DNA from 4 places in the Rhodococcoides sp. S146-33 genome. Region 3 is predicted to be linked to each of the others. Evidence: predicted binding sites of a transcription regulator. Region 3 holds the regulator's gene; each other region holds the start of a gene.
The links. Region 3 encodes LexA, which represses DNA repair genes until DNA is damaged. Its sites were predicted from a motif close to CGAACANNTGTTCG; they were not measured.

Region 1: AC5WEY_RS11210 (DUF222 domain-containing protein) is a predicted target of LexA. The motif match lies at 2,196-2,209, and genes of this name have one in related genera.
Region 2: cofD (2-phospho-L-lactate transferase) is a predicted target of LexA. The motif match lies at 2,636-2,649, and genes of this name have one in related genera.
Region 4: AC5WEY_RS20070 (HNH endonuclease signature motif containing protein) is a predicted target of LexA. The motif match lies at 2,827-2,840, and genes of this name have one in related genera.

What each region holds. Positions count from the first base shown of each region.
Region 1 covers NZ_JCAJWY010000002.1:582,121-587,441, forward strand. Annotated here, with positions in the region: gene AC5WEY_RS11210 (DUF222 domain-containing protein) at 1-2,166, opposite strand, end outside; gene AC5WEY_RS11215 (DUF6764 family protein) at 2,923-3,477, opposite strand; gene AC5WEY_RS11220 (tRNA (cytidine(34)-2'-O)-methyltransferase) at 4,082-4,546, opposite strand; gene AC5WEY_RS11225 (pentapeptide repeat-containing protein) at 4,580-5,188, shown strand; gene AC5WEY_RS11230 (bifunctional methylenetetrahydrofolate dehydrogenase/methenyltetrahydrofolate cyclohydrolase) at 5,244-5,321, shown strand, end outside.
Region 2 covers NZ_JCAJWY010000002.1:701,848-707,168, forward strand. Annotated here, with positions in the region: gene AC5WEY_RS11780 (coenzyme F420-0:L-glutamate ligase) at 24-1,376, opposite strand; gene cofD (2-phospho-L-lactate transferase) at 1,400-2,374, opposite strand; gene AC5WEY_RS11790 (WhiB family transcriptional regulator) at 3,092-3,325, shown strand; gene AC5WEY_RS11795 (metallopeptidase family protein) at 3,362-3,847, opposite strand; gene AC5WEY_RS11800 (DUF3499 domain-containing protein) at 3,920-4,327, shown strand; gene AC5WEY_RS11805 (phosphomannomutase/phosphoglucomutase) at 4,512-5,321, shown strand, end outside.
Region 3 covers NZ_JCAJWY010000002.1:1,098,724-1,104,044, reverse strand. Annotated here, with positions in the region: gene hrpA (ATP-dependent RNA helicase HrpA) at 1-334, shown strand, start outside; gene nrdR (transcriptional regulator NrdR) at 346-810, opposite strand; gene AC5WEY_RS13715 (hypothetical protein) at 912-1,307, opposite strand; gene lexA (transcriptional repressor LexA) at 1,687-2,364, shown strand; gene AC5WEY_RS13705 (acyl-CoA dehydrogenase family protein) at 2,435-3,577, opposite strand; gene AC5WEY_RS13700 (uracil-xanthine permease family protein) at 3,731-5,002, opposite strand; gene ptsP (phosphoenolpyruvate--protein phosphotransferase) at 5,023-5,321, opposite strand, start outside.
Region 4 covers NZ_JCAJWY010000005.1:87,000-92,320, reverse strand. Annotated here, with positions in the region: gene AC5WEY_RS20075 (biotin transporter BioY) at 1-153, opposite strand, end outside; gene AC5WEY_RS20070 (HNH endonuclease signature motif containing protein) at 308-2,623, opposite strand; gene AC5WEY_RS20065 (GNAT family N-acetyltransferase) at 2,909-3,211, shown strand; gene AC5WEY_RS20060 (CPBP family intramembrane glutamic endopeptidase) at 3,201-4,148, opposite strand; gene AC5WEY_RS20055 (hypothetical protein) at 4,255-4,521, opposite strand; gene AC5WEY_RS20050 (GAP family protein) at 4,557-5,213, opposite strand; gene AC5WEY_RS20045 (TetR/AcrR family transcriptional regulator) at 5,280-5,321, shown strand, end outside.

The DNA.
Region 1 (5,321 bases), 520 kb from region 3:
GACGGCGCTCCAGTAGCCGGCGGTTTTGACGGTGTGGTGGAACTCGCAGAGACATTGCAGGTTGTTGACCGTCGTCCAGCCGCCGCCCAGTGGGTCGGCGTGATCGAACGGGATCAAGTGATCGAGTTGGCAGCGGTCTGCTGGACGCTGGCAGCCGGGGAAGCGGCAGTGGCGGTCGCGGAGCCGAACGGCGGCGGTGGTCAGGGCATCGGGTCGGTAGATCAGGGCCCGGTCGGTCAGTGGATCCCGTGCGACGGACGTGCCGAGGGTGGGGTCGGCCGCGATCGCTGCTTCGAGAGCAGCGGCGAGGGAGGCGTTGCCGAGGTAAATACCTGAGGGTGTGCGGGCTGCGGGCGTGTGGCCTACTGCGTGGATCGTCCTGTCGTCGCGCGGGCCTGCGATGGGCATGTCGAGGGCAGAGCTGTGCCGTGTGCCCTTGCCGACGGGTGTGTGGGTACAGAACAGCGCTGCAGCGGAGGCCAGAGATTCCAGGCGATGCGGGTGCCGGTCGTCGCTGGCGGCTGCGGCTGCGGGTGCCGGGTCTGTTCCTGATGCCGGGCCTGTTGGTGGTGCCGGGCCTGTTTCTGGTGCCAGGCCCTCAGCTGGTGTCTGGCCGGAGGCTGCGGGGCCGGATGGTGTTGCAGACGAACGTGATTGCGCACAGCTCGATGCGATATCAGGTGCCGGCGATGCCTGTTCCGGAGACAATCCTGAAGCCGGCGCGGTTTCCGAGGGAACAGCTGCCTCGGGGTCGGTGGCCGACGGTGCGTCCGCCTGCGGGTCGGTCACCGGTGTCCCTGCACGTGTCGCTGCGTTCTTCCGGACAGGCTCGGCGGCATCAGTTTCGGGAATTGCCGACGGATCGGTCGCAGGTACGGGTGTGGACTCGTCGTCCTCCTCGGACCCGGCAGTCTCGTCGACCTCGCCGGTCTTCTCGTTCTCCTCAGGCCCGCCAGTCTCGCCCATCTCGTCTGCCGGCGTCTCTGGTGCCGGAGTGTTTTCCGGCGCACGTTCAGATGCGGGTGCACTGGCCGAAGTCGGTGAGGTCGAGGGACCAGCCTTCGCCTCCGAATCCGTCGCCGACCCGCCTTCCACATCATCAGCAGCATCTGCCGAGTCTGCGTCTGCGTTCACGTCGGTGTCTGCGTGCGTGTCTGTGTCCTCATCCGTCACCGTTCCCGCAGCGGATCCCGCATCGGATCCCGTTGCCGTCCCTGCTTTCTCGCCGCCGCTGCGTCGTTCCCATTCCCCGGTCTCCGGGTTCTGCACCGCCAGGCCGAGCTTCTCCGCGAGAGTGACCGCCTCGGTGAGCAGGACCTGCCATTGACTGTTACGCGCCAACTCTCGTGCGAGATCCGGGTCGATCGAACCGTGACCGGCCAGATACGCAGGGTTCGCAAGCAACCCGATGAGGGTGGCGATGTCGACGGTGACCATCGTCAACGGCACCCGACGATCCGGCAACGCTGCATCTTTTCTCGGGCAGTCCTCGCGTTGGCACAGGCATGCCAGTCGGGGTTCGCCGTGCATCCTCGCCATGAACGCATCACACAACCGGTCCTGCTTGCCGCGAGGATCTTTCGGACAGAGCGTGTCGGCCATCTCCTCGAGCAGCTGCCACGCCGCCGCGGCCTCGGGTGCAGTCAATTCCGCTCGGATCCGCGCCAACTCACCGGCCGGGTTGTAGGAGATGTGCCTGAATCGTTTCGCGAACTCGCGTAGTGCTGCCGCTTCCTCCGGGGCGACTCGCAGCAAGATGTCCCAGATTTCCGTCTCGAGTGGACCGGGCGAATTGCGGCGGGCGGATTCGACGATCTCGTCCTCGACCATGCGCACGATCTCGTCGGAGAGGTTGTCGAGGATCCGGCACACCGTCCGCACTCGCGGAAGATCGATCTCCCCGGCCTCGAATGCTGTCCGTACCAGGGGTAGTCGCGTGTGCAGGGCAACACCGACGGAGATGTACGATTCGGCGACCGTCGCCGAGCAGCCCAACGCGGCCGCCATCTCGGTGCGCCCGTACCGGCTGTAATGCTTGAACTTGGAATCGTGGGTGATCCAGGTCCGATGAACGTCGTAGCAGGCGGCGATCTTGCGGAACGCATGCTGGTTTTCTGCCTGCGCAGCGGCGGTCAACGCCTCCAACGACACGATCGGTACAGCCATCCCCATTCACCCCCCGGTGACCCGAAACAAGAACGCATGTTCGAACAAGATGAACAGTAACCCGGGGCACCGACAGAAACGGATAAAGCCAACGAGGAGTTGATTCGCCCTGTTCAGGGGGATGACCGACGGTGTCGCCTCGCTCGTTCCACCGTTGACCTGTGCTACGCCGCTTCCAATGCCGGACCCAACCCGTCGCCGAGTTCGGTGAGGCGGTCGGAGCTCTCGGCTTCTTCGAGAAGTACTCGAGCGTCGACGACTTACGGCGAAACCTGGCGGCTGCAACGCTGGTGCTGGCGAGATGTTGTCCGTACGTCGCCCGAGTTCGAGGGAGTCGAGAGGCCCATCGGGAAGTCTCCGCAGGAGGCGCGGGTTTCATCGCAGTTCCCAGAGATCGACCACGACCATCGTCGATCGGCGGGGGTGCATTTCCACGGTCGAAAGGTGGTCCCGGTCGGGTGCGAGCCCATTGCCGCCCATAAGCGTGCAGAGAAATGGGCCCTACTCGACTTAATTCGCCACTTCGAGGACGCATTGCCGACTCGAGGAACATGATCGAGGGCACGATCGTCGTCACTCTGCTGGAACGTCGAAACCTCGACGCGGTGGCCGCTCATACCGCACACGGTGCGTCTTCCACAGTCTCTGAGTTCGCTGCGACTGTGTTGTCAGCACGCGTCGGCGGAGCCGATCACCTCAAGCCTTGGCTTCGGGTAACCGGCTCCGTTCGACGACCGGGGATCGAGTCCCCGAAGATCAGCTACCGAGGACGCAGAACTGACCGCTGGAAAGATTCAGCGCCAGAGAGAGCGGTCCGACGCAATCGACACCCCGGCCCTCGGAGGTGGCACCGGAGCCCCACCCGGCGACGGCGAGAGTGGTCTGGCCGGCGTCGGCCCACGAGTGTGCGATGCCTCCACCCAGTGCGAAGGCGTAGGCCGTACCCGCGTTCTTGCTCGCTCCGAGTGCGACGCCGAATCCGTTGGCAAATGTGGCCGTCGATCCGGGACCGTCGTTGACGCTGACCGCGGTACCGCTGTCAGCGGCACCGGCGGTGGCCCGGCCGGTGCCCTCCGAAGTGGCACCGCAACTCGCGGTGCCGTCGACCTGGATGTCGTTGGCCGAGGGCGGAGACACGCAGTTGACTGGGGCGGCCGACGCGGTGGCGGTGCCCATCAGCGCTGCGGCGGTCATTCCTGAACCGAGAGCGAATATTGCTGCGGTACGGGCAATTCGGTTACCGAACCGACTCGACGATCGCGTGGTGGAGGAGTAGGAAGAAGAACGGCGGGGCTGGGAAACAGAGAACAACAGAAAGCTCCTTCACGAACGAAACGGGTCGATGCGGCACACCGTACCCCGCTCGAGTCCTTCACGGCAGCATGCTGCCGAGGTTTGTATAACGGTGCCGCTGGCATCCGGGAATGAATCGTCGCGGAAGTGAGGTTTCCGGACCCTGGCCAAAGCTGTTTGCACCGCCGATCGAGCGCCGAAGGCAGTGTTCCGGCCAGCGGTGAATAAGTCGAATCCAATTCTCTTACTTGCTATTTAGATATTCGGATCAGTCCTGTCCGTCGTGTCGGGCTGGGCTTGGAGCGCTGCCCGGGCGTGTGCACCGACGCCCGTCCATCGCCAGGAAATCGTTACCGACAGCTGTCGACCGGCACTGGGCGCGGGCACGTCGAACACCGCCGATCCCATAGAGGCAGGATCGACGATATCGAGCTCTGAGGGGAGCCGTCGCGGTTCGGTGTCACAGCAGAAGTGTCCGGCCATTTGTCGACGCTCACAATTGATTTCGCGTAACAGAACGGGGCGGCCCGGCCGAAGCCAGGTACGTGGTGAATCGGTCCGTTGTGCTGCAGATGTCATGAAACGCACGCTAGGGCTTCGAGCGCACTCGAACGCAACCCCGTCAGACGCTGCCCTCGTACCCGTGTTGCCGCCATGCCTCGTACATCGTCACCGCCGCTGCGTTGGCGAGGTTGAGTGATCGACGGCCGGGAATCATCGGTATGCGAAGGCGGTCGCTCACGTGTGGGTCGTCGAGAACCTCGTCGGGGAGTCCTGTGGGTTCCGGACCGAAGAGGAGAACATCGCCGGGCTCGTACGCGACGTCGGAGTAGGAGCGTGTGGCGTGGGCGGTGTAGGCGAACACTCGCGTCGGTGCCAGAGCCGACCAGGCCGACGGCAAGTCTCGGTGCACGGTGACGGACGCCAGATCGTGGTAGTCCAAGCCGGCACGTTTGAGCTTCGGCTCGGACATGTCGAAACCGAGCGGACCCACCAGGTGCAGTTCGCATCCGGTGCCGGCGACCAGGCGAATTGCGTTGCCGGTGTTCTGGGGGATTCGGGGCTCGAAGAACATCAGTCGAAACACCCGGTTCACTCTGCCACCACGAACCGAGGGAGTATGGGGCAGGTGGACGACGAGCAGATCATCGGTGAAGATTTTTCCGACTCTCGACTGGACGGGCAGGAGTGGAACGGCAGGCAGTTCGTCCGGTGCACCTTTCGTGATGCCGACATGAGCGGAGTTCGAACCGACTCGGTCGTGTTCACCGAATGCGATTTCACCGGCACCGACCTGACCGAATCGATCCACACGAATTCTGCTTTTCGCTCGTGCACCTTCACTCGGACAAATTTGCAGCACAGTACATTTCGCCACTCGACCATGATGGGTTCGGTGTTCGTGGACAGCCGGATGCGGCCCGCGACCTATGACGAGGTCGATTTCACTCTGGCGGCGTTGGGCAACGTCGACCTGCGCGGTCTCGACCTCACGGGGTGCCGGATGCGGGAGACGAATCTGGTGTCTGCAGATTTTCGGAAAGCAACGGTGCGTTCGGTCGATTTTTCCGGGGCCCGTACCGTCGACGCCAAGTTCGACGAGGCCGACCTACGCGGAGCCGTCGCCGATCCGTCCCTGTGGGTGAGCGCGAGCGTCCGGGGTGCCAAGATCGAGCTGATGCAGGCCGTGGCATACGCGGGAGCGCACGGTCTCGTCGTGGAAGGCTGACGCGGTCTTCGGACCGGCGCGGCACGGGTGACCCCGAGCCTGGAACAATGGCCGGGTGACTGCAACGATCCTCGATGGCAAAGCGACCCGTGACGAGATATTCGTCGATCTCACCGCCCGCGTGGCAGCGCTG
Region 2 (5,321 bases), 400 kb from region 3:
GAGGCGGCGTCGACGCTGACACGTCAGAGCTCCAGCAACGACGACCCGGGGAGCACCGGATCTCGAACCGTCGACGGCTCGCTGGGGTGCCCTATTGCAATGGCTCCCATGGCTTTCCAATCTGCACGCAGTCCGAGTTCGGCGCGCACGGTATCGGCGGCGAAAATGGTCGAGCCGATCCAGCAGCTGCCCAGTTCGCGGACCGCCAGAGCGACCAGCAGACCCTGGACGGCGGCACCGACCGCCACGGTGAACATCGTGTCCTCCGCGGCTCGACGCCTCTCGTCGGGGTACGAATGCGCGCCGTCGGGCACACAGAACGGAACGATGATTTCCGGTGCGTCGAACAGAATGTCGCCGCGGCTCAGTCGCGCAGCGATCCGGTCCTCGCCGAGGCCGTCGGCGGTCAGGTCGGCGCGCCACTGCTCGCGCATCGTCTCGAGGAGCCGACGCCGCAGCGCCGGGGTTCTGACCCACACGAATCTCACCGGTCGGGTGTGGTGCGGGGCAGGGGCGGTGAGGGCGTCGGCGACCGATGCGCGAACGAGTTCGGGATCGACCGAGTCCGAGGAGAACGAGCGCACCGACCGTCTCAGCAGCAGAGCCTCCTTGCGGCCGCGATCGAGCGCTTCGGCGGTGCCGAGCCAGAACAGGTCGTCTTCGCCGCCGCGCAGGAGAGCGGCCGCAGTGGAACCGTCGTCGACCGGTGCCAAGCCGCGTACGACAGCGATCGGGACACCGCCCAGCTTGCCCTTCACCAGATCGCCTGCGGCCGCGAGCTCGTCTGCGATCGCAACCTCGGTCACCACGAGCTCGTTGCCCTGACCGTCTTCGGCCCCGGCGTAGGCGTGCAGAACCGGCAGGCCCGCAGCGCCGATGGCGGCGTCGGTCTGGCCGATTCGCCACGCCCGCCCCATGGTGTCCGTGACCACCACGGCCACCGTCACTCCCAGTAGGTCGCCGAGAGCCGCGCGCAGGGCTGCGGCACTGGCATCGGGGTCCTCGGGCAGCAAGGCCAGTTCGCCGCCGTCGACGTTGGAGCCGTCGATGCCCGACGCGGCCTGCACGATGCCCAGCCGATTTTCGGTGATGAGGGTTCGGCCCTTGCGCGCGACGATGCGCACCGCTTCCTGCTCCACCAGCAGCCTGCGGGCAGCGTCTCGCTCGTCCGCGTCGCGCGGAGCCTGCACCAACCGACCCTCGACCTTGGAGACGATCTTGCTGGTGACGATCAAGATGTCGCCGTCGCGCAACCATGGCGCTCGCTCGGCGATTGCCGACGCCAGGTCGTCACCCGGTCTGAATTCCGGGAGCCCGGTGATCGGCAGCATTTCGATCGAACCGCCCGGTGCATGATCGCTCGGTACCGGAGACATCGAACCGCTCTCGCCCGGATCGATCACAGGTCGAGTCCGGCCGCGAGCAGCGCGGTACGCGCCATCACCGCGGTGGTCTCGGGGTCGGTCATCAGCAACGGGACCGACTGCACGTCCACGCCGTCGACAACCGCGGAGTCGGTGGTGTGTACCAGCCACGCATCGAGAATTCCTGTCCCGCTTCGGCTTCCGTAGTGACGGCCGACCGCCTCTGCCGTGGTGTCGACACCGATGACGGACAGACACTCGTCGGCCATGCCGCGTAACGGCTTACCGTCGACGACGGGGGAGAGGCCGACCACCTTGGCCGCTGTGGTCCGGAGCGCCCCACGAATACCCGGCACCGCAAGGATCGCGCCGACACTCACCACTGGATTGGACGGTGCCAGGACGACCGCGTCGGCTTCGGTGATTGCGTCCACCACTCCTGGTGCCGGAGTTGCCTGTTCGGCACCGATGTTGGCAAAACTGTGGGTCGGAATCTGAGCTCGGTAACGAACCCACCACTCCTGGAAGTGAATTGCGCGTTGCTGTTCACCGCTCGGGTCGTCGGGATCGGTGACGACGACGTGGGTCTCCGACCGATCGTCGGTGACGGGCAGCAACCGGACGCCCGGTTGCCACCGGTTGCACAGAGCTTCGGTGACGGCCGACAAGGGAAAACCGGTGCGCAGCATGCGACTGCGAATCAGGTGGGTGGCGATGTCACGGTCTCCGAGTCCGAACCAGTCGGGATCGGCACCGTAGGCCGCGAGCTCGTCGCGAGCGTTCCAGGTCTCGGCGATACGGCCCCATCCGCGTTCGGTGTCGATTCCAGCACCGAGGGTGTACATGCACGTGTCGAGATCCGGGCAGATGCGGAGGCCGTGCATCCACACGTCGTCGCCTACATTGACCACCGCAGTTATCTCGTGCTCGGGGTTGTCGCCGAACAAGGATTTGAGACCCTGAAGGAACCGCGCGCCGCCGACGCCACCGACCAGAACAGTAACTTTCACAACGCACGAGCCTAGTGGGGTTGCAGCAGTGCCGGGCGAGCGCCCACCCGGTGCTGAGCCCGACGAGCGGACTGTGTGCAGGTGCCATAACAGACGCGACACGCACGGGACGGGCTCCGATTCGGGGAGACAGCCGATTTCGGGCATGGGATGGTATTGGATTTGCGCGATCGGCTTGACCGCGACACACCTGTGCGTGTCTAATCACAGGTATGTCATTCAGTGTTCGCAGCACGAGTTCGATTGCAGCGAACCTGGTTTCGAACACTCGTTCCCTTCCTGCTCGTCCTCGCGTGGACGTCGAGTAGAGGTCGAGAGTTGGACGAGCGCATGTGCGCTCGGACTCGCCAGTTCGACCGAATACCTGCGCGGGGCAAGGTATCCGAGCACACGAAGACCGAAAGTATCTGCGCTACCACAGGTGAGGAGGCGGAAGCGATGTATGACGAGCACGTGACACGTGATCAGCGGGGCGGACCCACTGCACACCTCAGCGCAGTCGACGACGCGCCGCAGACCGAGTCCGTCGACGGGGCAGATTCGAGCGTCACGTCCGACGCGGGTTCTGCGTACGTGGCGCGAACGATCGAGACGCACATCGAGACCGACACCGATATCGACAATGATGTCGAATCCGATGCCGACCTGATGCCGTTCGTTGCCGAGTCGGTTCCGCCGGCCAAGCCGTTCCTCAGTCTCGTTGCAGGTTTCGACGAGATGTTCGAGGAGATCGAGGATCAGTGGCAGGAGCGCGCACTGTGCGCGCAAACCGATCCAGAGGCCTTCTTCCCGGAGAAGGGTGGCTCGACCCGCGAGGCGAAGCGAATCTGTCTCGGCTGCGAGGTCAAGGACGAATGCCTCGAGTACGCACTCGCCAACGACGAGCGGTTCGGAATCTGGGGTGGGCTGTCGGAGCGGGAACGGCGTCGACTCAAGCGCGGTATCGGCTGAGCCCTGCGCAGTCATTCGGTTGTCCTCGGCCCGTAGTCATTCCGGGGCGCTGTTCGGATCCACCTCGTCCGGATCGATCCCGAGATACGTTGCTACTTGCTCCACCAGAACCTCGAACAACAGGTCTTCCAAATCTTCGGGGTGTTTTGCGCGACGTTCGAGCGGTCGCCGGAACAACACCACCCTGGCGCGTGTCGTCTCTCCGCGCTTGTCTATCCCGGCCGGCACCAACCGCGACAGCGGCACCGGACCTTCGGCCACGACTTCGGGTGGCCATGTCACGGACTCCGGGTCCAGCGCTCTGATCTTGGGCACGTCGTCGACGGCGATGTCCAGCTTCGAGAGCTTGTCGTGCCACCGATGATCGATTCGCGCGAACGCGTCGAGCACCAGTCGGTCGAACTTCTCCGCCCGTGAACGTCTGGCCGGCATGTCCTCGGGCATAACCGGTCCGCGGATGCCGCGGCCGTGCCGTGCCACGGACCGAGAGGTGATCCTGCGCGCGGAGGGGAATCGAGGCATGGGGGGAGGTTATCGCGCGCGTCCGGTGTGTCGGTCGTTCGGTCGGTTGCACCTACCGGATAGTCTGCACTCGTGAGATCACTGCGTGGCTGCTGCAGGCCTGGTTGCAACCGTTCTGCTGTCGCAACGCTCACATATGTCTACTCCGATTCCACCGCGGTCGTCGGGCCGCTGGCCACCGTGGACGAGCCTCATTCGTGGGATCTGTGCGAGATACACGCGTCGACGACCACCGCGCCGAAGGGCTGGGAGCTCGTACGGTACGAGGGCGGCTACTCGACGTCGACACCCGACGAGGACGACCTGACGGCACTGGCCGAGGCGGTGCGTGAGGCCGGCCGCGGCGATCGCGTCCGCTCCGAGGACCGTGAGATCGATCGGTCCGCGTCTCGTCCGTCCGACGGTGAACGTCGATCCGCCCCGGCCGTCCGGACCGGCAGGCGCGGCCACCTTCGAGTTCTTCCCGATCCCACGTCCTGAGCCACCGCGCGCACCGGTGTGGTGTAGCGACGTCCGACTGGCCGGTCCGACTGGCGTCTGGCAAGGTTTTCCAGCAGAACCGAAACGGTCGGTGCCGTTCTGCCGATACTGGTGCGGACGCACCGTCACACGCTCGACGACGCCGGTGTGCGGCGTCGCAAGAACGATAACCAGGAGAATCTTCGTGGCCCGAACCGCAGAGTCCGTCAACGCCGTCATCAAGGCCTACGACGTCCGTGGCGTCGTCGGTGAGCAGATCGACGAGGCGTTCGTGCGAGACGTCGGAGCCGCGTTCGCACGTCTCGTGCGCGACGAGGCTGGGGCCGCAAAGTCGGTCGTGATCGGCCACGACATGCGTGATTCGTCGCCCGCACTGTCCCGGGCCTTCGCCGATGGTGTCACCGCCCAGGGTCTCGACGTGGTGCACATCGGCCTGGCGTCCACCGATCAGCTGTACTTCGCCTCGGGCCTGCTCGAATGCCCGGGGGCGATGTTCACCGCCAGTCACAATCCGGCGAAGTACAACGGGATCAAGCTGTGCCGCGCAGGCGCGAAGCCGGTGGGGCAGGACACCGGTCTGGCCACCGTCAAGGCCGAACTGGTGGACGGGGTACCCGAGTTCGACGGCCCGGCCGGAACGGTGACCTCGCGCGACGTCCTCGACGAGTACGCGCAGTTCTTGCGAGACCTGGTCGATCTGTCGGGAATTCGCTCCATGAAGATCGCTGTGGACGCGGGCAACGGTATGGGCGGGCACACCGTCCCAGCAGTGTTCGGCCCGTTGCCGGTGACGATCGAGCCGTTGTTCTTCGAGCTGGACGGCAGCTTCCCCAACCACGAGGCCAATCCGCTCGATCCGGCGAATCTGGTGGATCTGCAGCGTTTCGTCGTCGAGACCGGCTCCGCTATCGGGCTCGCGTTCGACGGCGACGCCGATCGCTGCTTCGTCGTCGACGAGAAGGGCGACCCGGTGTCGCCCTCCGCCGTCACCTGC
Region 3 (5,321 bases):
CGGCTTGATCTTTCGCGGGTTCGTCACCGAATTCGGTTCACGCAGGCTGGCAGACCTGCCGCGATACCTCGCTGCGGCGACCAAGAGGTTGGCCACACTTCCGAGCAGCGCAGGCCGTGATGCGGCCGCGATGGACGTACTCGACCGCGTCTACGCCTCGTATGGGCGGCTGCTGGATTCGCTTCCGGAGGGCCGAAAGAACAGCGCTGGCGTGCAGGAGCTGTTCTGGATGATCGAAGAATTGCGGGTAGGGCTGTTCGCGCAAGGAATTCGGACTGCGTATCCGGTCTCGGAGAAACGCATCGAGAAGGCAATCGCGGATGAGGCCCGCTGAAGGTCGAACCGTCAGTCGATGTCCGCAGATTCGCGGTGCTTGCGCAGTTCGTGGATTTCTTTCTCGAAATCCTCGGCCGAACTGAACGAGCGATACACGGACGCAAATCGCAGATACGCGACCTCGTCGAGGTCGCGTAGCGGACCGAGAATGGCCAACCCCACCTCGTTACTGGGAATTTCGGCGGAGCCGGCGGCACGAATGGCGTCTTCCACCTGCTGAGCCAAGAGATTCAGCGCGTCGTTGTCGACATCTCTGCCCTGGCAGGCCCTGCGCACTCCTTTGACGACTTTTTCACGGCTGAACGGTTCGGTCACTCCGCTCCGCTTCACGACTGCGAGCACGGCGGCCTCGACGGTGGTGAATCGCCGACCGCATTCCGGGCAGGAGCGACGACGCCGAATTGCCTGCCCCTCGTCCATCTCACGCGAATCGACCACGCGTGAGTCGGGATGCCTGCAGAACGGGCAATGCATGAAGGAGCCTCCGTCGTAGCCGATGCGCCGACATCGAACATGCGTGTCGGAGCAATCAGTCGAGGATACTCAGTCATCGGCGTGTGCGATGGGGCCGGTGGTCATCTGCCGGGCGCGTACTCGACCACGGCACCGTCGTGAACCTCGACGACGCCTGCGGGCTGCACCCCAGCGCCGGGCGCATCGGCTCGTAGGTTCGCGATGCCGATCAGGCCACCGGCAACGACGACGGCTGCGAGCACCCACAGCACCAGCGATCGCAGCCGGACCGGCTGACCGGCGAAGTGCGCCGAGGTCTCGTCGAAGTCGCGATCGGCTGCCTCGCGGTCGGTGACATCGGTCCAGGACGACTCCAGAACCGGCAGGCACGGAGTCGTGTACGCACCGCGCATCGCGATGGAGCTCCGCAACGCAGGACGAGCACGGCGACGACGTTCGACGACAGTGGACCGGCTACGGACACCTGCGGTGGTGGGGCGATCGGTGATGATGGTCATCGGAACCTCGTCTTCGCTCGTTGGATCGATTGTTCGATCAGGCGTTCGATGGACGCTTGTTCGAAGTTCTATCACGAGCCTCCGACAAAGTCTGCAGAAAACGCGACACGAGTCGAACAGATGTTTGATTCAACAGCTGATACACGCTAGATTCGTGTCAGAAACCACACGCCACACGAGTCGACACCATCAACTCCAGTCCGCGCAGACCGAACCACGCAGACCGGATCCAGGACACCAGCAGGAGGCCGACAGCATGAAGGACCAGACCTCGACGAGGTCGACCACGGGTTCCAAGACGACCGGTTCCAAGGCGACCACGTCCGTGCCTACGAAGGCCGCCGCAGGGAAGCCTGCCGCGGAACCGACGCCCAAGGCCATGGAAGTCGGCACCGACATCAGCGCCGGCCTGACGGAGCGACAGCGAAAGGTGCTCGAGGTCATCCGAGCTTCGGTGACCGAGCGCGGCTACCCGCCCAGCATTCGTGAGATCGGTGATGCCGTCGGCCTGACGTCGACGTCGTCCGTTGCCCATCAGTTGCGCACTCTGGAGCGAAAAGGATTCCTGCGGCGCGACGCCAACCGCCCTCGCGCGGTCGACGTCCGCGGACTCGACGAGGTACAGGCCGATCAGGCTGCTGCCGCGGTCGACGGATCGTCCGAGGAACAGGATCGCTTGCCGACGCCGACGTTCGTGCCGGTTCTGGGACGAATTGCCGCCGGTGGACCGATCCTGGCCGAGGAAGCCGTCGAGGACGTGTTTCCGCTCCCCCGCGAGCTGGTCGGTCAGGGTTCGCTGTTCCTGCTCAAGGTCGTGGGCGAGTCGATGATCGATGCAGCCATCTGTGACGGCGACTGGGTGGTGGTTCGTCAGCAATCCGTGGCAGACAACGGAGACATCGTGGCGGCGATGATCGACGGTGAAGCGACCGTCAAGACGTTCAAGCGGTCGAAGGGCGAGGTGTGGCTGCTGCCGCACAACCCGCTGTTCGAGCCGATTCCGGGAAACAACGCTGCCATCCTCGGCAAGGTCGTCACCGTGATGCGCAAGCTGTAGAGAACAGCACCGAAACGCGAAGGGCCGCAGCACAGTGTGCTGCGGCCCTCGTGCTTTTCGGATCAGCGGATCATAGATTCAATCCGCGGCCGATGATCTCTTTCATGATTTCGGTCGTGCCACCGTAGATGGTCTGCACCCGAGAATCCATGTAGGCCTTGGCGATCGGATATTCCTTCATGTAGCCGTAGCCGCCGTGCAACTGCAGGCACCGGTCGATCAGCTTGACCTGGTTCTCGGTGGTCCACCATTTCGCCATGGCGGCTTCCTGCACGGTCAACTTGCCATCGTTGAGCAGTTCGATGAACTTGTCGACCATGATGCGGGTGGCGGTGGTTTCGGTGGCCAACTCCGCCAACACGAAGCGGGTGTTCTGGAACTTGCCGATCGACTTACCGAAGGCCTTGCGATCTCGGCAGTACTGGATGGTCATGTCCAGGGCCGATTCCATGGCCGCGGCGGCGACAACAGCGATCGAGAGCCGTTCCTGCGGAAGATTCTGCATGAGGTAGATGAAGCCCATGCCTTCTTCACCGAGCAGATTGGCTGCGGGCACGCGAACGTCCGTGAAGCTGAGTTCGGCGGTGTCCTGGGCCTTCATCCCGATCTTGTCGAGATTGCGGCCGCGCTCGAAACCTGGCATGTCGCGCTCCACGACCAGCAGGCTGAAGCCCTGGGCACCCTTCTCGGGGTCGGTGCACGCCACGACGATGATCAGATCGGCGTTGATTCCGTTAGTAATGAACGTTTTCGATCCGTTCAGTACCCAGTCGTCGCCGTCGCGAACGGCCTTGGTCTTGATGCCCTGCAGGTCGCTTCCGGTGCCCGGCTCGGTCATGGCAATCGCGGTGATCAGCTCACCCGAGCAGAATCCGGGGAGCCAGCGCTGCTTCTGTTCGTCGTTCGCCAACTCGATGAAGTACGGCGCGACGACGTCGTTGTGCAGGGTGAAGCCGATGCCGCTGTAGCCGCCGCGGGTGGTTTCCTCGGTGACGATTGCGTTGTAGCGGAAGTCCTTGACGCCACCGCCACCGAACTCCTCCGGTGCGGCCGTTCCGAGGAAGCCCTGCTTGCCGGCCTCGACCCAGACGCCGCGGTCGACGATGTTCTGCTCTTCCCACTTCGCGTGATTGGGGGCTACGTGCTGTTCGAGAAACTTCCGGTACGACTCCCGGAACAGTTCGTGCTCGGGCTCGAAAAGTGTGCGTTCCACGCAGATCTCCTTGTTCGGTGCGCACCGTCGTCGACCGCGAGAAAGGGGTGTCACAGCGCGGTCGTCGGTGCGACTGACGTCACCGTTCAAGACTACTTTCGCGGTGCACCGGGGGTCGATGACCAAAACGTGCGCGATCCGTGACCGCCCCCGCTACGTCCGCCGAGACGCGGTACTTTTCGCGAGCGCCGAAACGATCGGATAACCGACCAGAATGCCGAGCGAACCCCACGCGATTCCGCCGAGTTCGACCGAACCGACCGACAGCGTGAGGTCGCCGATACCCGCGACCAGTGCCGCGGCAACGACGATCAGGTTGACCGGATCGGCGAAGTCCACCTTGGCGTCGGTCCAGATGCGAACGCCCAGCAGCCCGATGAGTCCGTACAGAACCAGTGTTGCCCCGCCGATGACCCCGTCGGGAACGGTGAAGATGAGGGCACCGAACTTGGGCGAGAACGCGAGCACTATCGCGGTGAAGGCCGCGACCCAGTACGCGGCCGTGGAGTAGACGCGGGTGGCGGCCATGACCCCGATGTTCTCCGCGTACGTGGTGGTACCCGAGCCGCCGGCAGCACCGGCCAGGGTGGTCGCCAACCCGTCGGCAATCAGCGCGTCACCGGCGACGTCGTCGAGGTTCTTGCCGGTCATCGCCGCGACTGCTTTGACGTGTCCGACGTTCTCGGCCACGAGGACGATGACTACGGGCAACGCCACCAGGATCACCGACAGCTCGAACGACGGTCCACGAAACTCGGGCAAGCCGATCCAGCTCGCGGCGCTCAAGGCATCCAGGCGTAGTTGCGAAATTCCCCCGGTGACGGCCGCGAAGACCCAGCCGACCACGACGCCGAGCAGAATCCCGAGCCGGCCCAGCAGTCCGGGTCCCACGGCTGTGGCCAGCAGAATGGCAACCAGCGTCACGGCAGCGATCAAGGGCTGCGCCTCGAACGACGTCGTTGCGGCCGGGGCCAGATTGAGTCCGATCAACACGACCACTGCGCCGGTCACCACCGGCGGCATCGCGGCGTCCAGAACTCGCCGACCGGCGAACTTGACCACGAAGCCGATGGCCGCAAGCACGACACCGACACACAGCACGGCGCCGAGTTGCGCGGCCGGGCCGTTGGCCTGGGTGGCACCGAGTGGAGCCAGGAATGCGAAGGACGACCCCAGGTAGCTGGGCACGCGGCCTCTGGTGATGACGAGAAACAGCACCGTTCCGATGCCCGAGAACAACAGCGTCGTGGAGACCGGGAAGCCGGTGATCGTCGGAACGAGCAGCGTTGCACCGAACATGGCGACGACGTGCTGCATCCCGATACCGATGGTGCGCGGCCACGACAGCCGCTCGTCCGGTGCCACCACCGCCCCGGCCTCGACGGTTCTTCCGTTTCCGTGCAGCGTCCAACCCAGATTTCTCATGATGGGAAAAGACTATTGCGTCAGCCGAGGATCGCGCTCACTGCCTCTCGGGCGGCGGCAGTGCTGTCGGTCTTCAAGGCAGCCGCAGCTGCGGCCTTGCACTGATCGAGCGTCACCGTGGCCAGCTTGGAACCCACGTGCGCGACGGCCGCCGACGCAGCAGACAGAGAGGTGATGCCGAGTCCGACCAGCACGCAGGCCAGCAGCGGATCGGCCGCGGCCTCGCCGCAGACTCCGACCGGCTTACCGGCCTTGGCACCGGCGGCGGCAGTGTGCGCGACCAGGGCCAATACCGCGGGCTGCCACGGATCGGTCAGAC
Region 4 (5,321 bases), on a different contig from region 3:
ACCGAGGATCGCTCCGGACAGGATGATGCCGAGGGTCTGCAGGGTGATGGGGACGCCGGAGAAGCCGACCGTGATCGATCCCGGCAGGCCGAGAGCAGCGATGAGCGCTGCGAACACCGCGATCTGCGCCATATCCCGGGCGGAGACGTTCATTCGGCTGACCTTACGGCTCGGCGGGCGGGTACTGCTGTCGACATCTGACACGGGTGGCTCCTCGAGGAGTGGGGCGGTCACCTGCCCCAGAGACTTGAACGGCGTTCAAGGTAGCAGGTGTGCGGTTCTGACCACACTCTGGACGGTCTATTTTTCAGAAGGGCGCAGGATCGTATCTGCTCCGATCGAGCCGGATGCGCGCGTGCACGACGCGACAGTGCTCGCGGTACGCACGTCTCATCTCTGCCAGTTCTTTCCTCTCAGTGTCCGAAGACGCAGAACGAAAGTCCGCGAGTGTCGGCGGTACAGAGCCGCTGAACTCGAGCTCCCATCTGGTGGGTTCGAGCGGGGACGGCGCATTGTCGGCCGATTTCTTTCGGCGACGGCGGCGTCGGGGAGAGCACGTGGTCGAGAACTCCGGCAACGTGACCGCGCGTAGACCCACAGAGTTCGACCACAGAATGGCCCCTCCGGCGAGCATCACCGCCGACCACGCTTTCGAGGTCTTCGCCTGATGATGGAAGACGCACACCGGTTGAAGATTGGTCACGATCGTCCACCCGCCGCGCCTCGGATCGTCTTTGTCGAACGGAACCAGATGATCGATCTGGCACCGGGCCGACGGCACGTCGCAGTGGGGGAACGTGCACGTGCGATAGGCCGTCCGCACGAAGGCAGCGACGCGCGCGCTCGGCCGATAGGTCACCGCGGCTCGCGACGGAACACCTTGTCCGCCATGACCGTCGGGGAAAATGCCGCGCGCACGCTCGGGCTGTTCGGCAATCCACCCGAGCCAACGTGCGACAAGCCCATCCCGGACAGACTCCTCCCCCAGAATCTGATCGGCAGGCGGACAATCTTGGGCACATGTGCCGCGCACCGGCGGAAGCTGAGCGGCACTGCGCACCCGGCCGATACCCAGCACTGTGCGCAGCAAACAAAAGCCGGGTGGAGACTGACCGGCCGGGTCGTCAGGGTCTTCGGGATCGTCCCGATTGATCGGGTCAGCGCAACGGTTCGAGCCCTTCATCGCGGGACCGCGACCGTCATCTGGGTCGTCGCCTCCGGTGGAACCACCGCCTCCATCGCCGGGACCGCCGGGCCCATAGTCGTCAGAACTGCCGGGTCCATCGTTGCCAGGCCCATCGTCGTCAGAACCGCCGGGTCCATCGCCGTGGGGACCGTTGTCGTCAGGACCGTTATCGTCAGGATCATCGGGACCCTCGTCGTCAGGATCTTCAGGACCTTCGTCGTCAAGACCGTTGTCGTCAGGATCATCGCCGTCCGGATCGGCGTCGTCAGGATCATCGCCGTCCGGATCGGCGTCGTCAGGATTGTTGTTGTCGTCCGGATCGTCGCCGTTCGGGCTGCCGTCGACCCGGGTGTCGTAGTTCGGGGCGTCGTCGTCCGGATCGCCGTCGTTCGATTTGTTGTCGTTCGGGTTCTTGCGCGTTGGACTGCGCGGCTCGTGCCTGTCCTGCTCGTGCCTGCCTTGCTTGGGCTTGTCTTGCTCGGGCTTCAGCATGTCGACCAACTCGGTCAGCATTGCCTGCCACTTCGCGTCGGCGGCGACGATGCGCGCCACCTCGGGATCGATGGGAGTTCCGTCCGCCAAGGTCGCAGGTTCCGTGGACAGCCCCAGCAGAGTCTCCACCGCCACCACGATCTGCAGGAGGTGCCCGCGCCGAGGAGGGAGATCATCGGCGGCACCGGCAACCGGGCAATCGTCATTGAGATCGCACTGACAGACCAGCGAGTGCTCACCGTGCAGTAATGCCATCAGTCCGGCGGCCCGCAGCATCCCCGTCGACCGCGGATCGTCCTTGCAGACCGTACCGACGATCTCGACAATGAGCGCATCGGCTTCGGCCGATTCCAGATCCGTGATCTTCGCGATGAGCGTCGAAATACCGCCAGGACCGGTTCGGTCGATCCGCACTCCGACTTCCTCGGATTTCGCGGTCTCGCGAGCCTGCGCAGCGCCGTCCGGATCTGCCTTCATCCACAACCGCCAGATTCGGTTCCGCAAGGCTTGCGGGCGCATTCGGCCGCCTGCAGCGCAGACCTCGTATTCGATTTTCGAGATGGTCTCGTCACTGGCCCGATGCAACACCGACGTGATGGTGACCACCGTCGACCAGTCGAAGCTTCCGGTCACGAAACGCAAGGCGGTCAACGGCATTCGATGTAGGCGTTCCGCGACGTCGTGCACCACCGATGCATCGCGACGCGTGCCGGTCATCGTCACGGCCAAATCACACAGCGCACCTCGGACCGTCTCACCCGGATCGCCATCGGCGGCCTCGGCGGCCTCGAGACGCATCTCGAGGACGTCGCAGTACGCGAGTAGGGTCCCTGCCCGGGCAAGGTTCTCGTTGACACGGCTCAGCGCAATGACATCGAGAAATCCCGCGATGCAGTCATCGACCGACGGCGTTTCCGCCGCTCCCCACCCCCCGGTATCGAACATGTATTCGATACTACGAGAGGGGTACGACAAGAAAATATCGCGCGCTTTCGACGGCAGGATCGGTGTAACGGAGCGGTGGTCAGCTACTCGATTCGTGACGTCCGGCCCGGTGATGAGGATGATTTCGGCACCGCACACGTGGCCATCTGAAAGGCGACGTATGCGGGGATGATGAACGACGCCAAGCTCGATGCGATGAGGCCCGAACACCGAATCGAACGGTGGTAGCAGATCATCGCCGGTCTCGACGACGCGTCTGCACGTGGGATCCGGACCCGGTGCGCTGTGGACGTCGCCAGTTCTCGCATCGTGGGCTTCGCCACCGGCGGCCCGCCGCGGGACGTAAAACCCCCGGCCGCAACGGAATTGTGGTCACTGAATGTTCTGCCCAGTCATCACGGCACTGGCGTCGCCACCGAACTAATGGTCGACGCAATCGGTCACCGAACAGGTTCTGCGTATCTCTGGGTCGCTGCAGGAAACGACCGCGCGATTGCGTTCTATCGCAAGCATCGGTTCGATACGGATGGCACCACCAGATTCGACTCGGACTGGGAATGCCGCGAAGCCCGAATGGTCAGGGCTTGACTGGCGGGTTGGTTCTGGGTGTGTCCGGGTCGAGCTTCTCGGGATTGAGCACGACCTCGGCCACCATCGGCGTTGTCTCGACGGTCGAATCGCCGTAGCGAACAGCCACCGTGTTCGGCAGAAACGCCTCCAGCGCCCTCGGGGTGAGCCACCACAGCAACGCGGTGAACAGGATCAGGATGTTGACCCACTGCATGATCGTTGCGGCGTTGTCGGACGGAATCACTCGATCGAACACCTGAACGTTCATCACCAGACCGTGCACTGCGATCAACACCCACAGCCGTCGGTAGCGATAGAAGACCCACACTGCCGCAGCACCCCAGCACACTGCCCACAGAAAACCGCCACCGCCGAAGTACAGGTAGAGCAAGCCCCGCATCGTGGCCGACAACGCCATGATGGCCCAGATCGGCAGCCTGCCCACGAGCAGCAACACCGGCAATGCCACCAGGATCGGCTCCTCGCGCAGACCTACCGCAAGCGCAGAAACGACTGCAAGCCAATCGGATTCGATCGAAGCCGGTACCGAGAAGCTGAAGCGGAGCACATCCATCCGGGACAGCATGAGCAGCAGGGCGGACGCAGCACCGATTGCGGCACACCAGGTAATCGCCGCCTCGAGCGCAGTACCGCGACGCATCGGCCATACCGCCGGCAATGTACGACGACGAACGAAGTACACCGAAGCGATTGCCGCGGTCCCTACTGCCACTTGAATCAGACCCACAGCAAGGTCCGTCCATTGATCCGACAGCGTGAGTACGGGAGCAGGAGCATTGGGCTCGCGGAAACGCCACAGCGCACCCACCAGAGAGATGAAGTAGAGGACGCCCCAACCGGCCACCAAGCACAGAACCATCACTGCAGTGCCGACTGCGGTCAGGCCACGCCGACGCGAGTGAGCCACGAAGCCCGCATCGAGACTGCTCGCCACCAGGTCACCACCAATCACCGCAAAGCCTGCTACGAAACAGCTGTCGACCCCCGGACTTGTTTATCACGCGGGGACCGAAAATTCAGTACCGTCGCAGCGATCCGATTCATCGGCGACCATCGCGGTCCGGTGTGTCGGTCGAATCCTCGCGTCCAAAAATGTCGTCGCGTAACTCGCGGACAATTCCGCGCCTGCCGGTGGCGCGCCGCGAGTCCCATACATCCACCACAGCAAGGACCATCAGGACACAGCCGAGGGGGCCGCCCTGAAACCAGAACACCCGCAGGTCCCAGAAAAACAGTGCCATCACTGCGCCGACGACGATCAAGACGATGCTGCGCGCATCGGTTGCCCGAAATTTCACTGCTCTCATAACGCATCCTTTCCTCGAGTCGACCGGGGCCGACGTCACACCAGGTTCAAATCGATGGCCGTATCTGCGGCCAGCAGCGCACCCACGACGATCAATACGGTTCCCACCGCGTCCTGACTCCAGCGTTGAGCGCGTTGCGTCAGACGCCATAGAACTGACGAAACAAGTTGCGATGCAGCGACTCTGAATGCAAGCAGGACCAGAGCCGGTAGCAGAGTGATGAGCACGTAGACCGCGAGAAGCGAGACCGAGAACGCCCATCCCCGGCCGGACGCGGCCACCGCGTCGATCGCGGCGAAGTAAGGCAGCATTGTCGCCACCTCGACCGCGCCCACTGCAACAGCGAGGAGGGCCACCCCTCGAGCACTCGCCGGTGCCAGCATCCACCACGTGCCGCTCGGGCGTCGACGCCGTCGATCGCAGACGAGGCCCACGACCAGAACGACCACACCCACCGTCATCCGCACCCACGCATTTCCGGGCACGGCATGGGCCATAGACGCAAGGGTCACGTCGTGGAACACGGTCAGCAGCGTGATGCCGACACCGAGATACAGCAGCCCCAACACGCCCAGGTGCAGCAGTACCGCTCGAGCCCGGAACGACGGCCGCAGCATCATCCACAGCGGAACCGCAAGAGTCCCGACGCCGATGCTGTCCACCAGCGCGAGCCCGGTCAGCTGAATTAACACAGCTGTATCGTAACAGGATTCCGACACAGGTGTGTGAAAAAGATTTTCTCGTGCTAGAACAGACCGATGCCGAAGATCGTCGACCACGACGCACGCCGGGCGGAGATC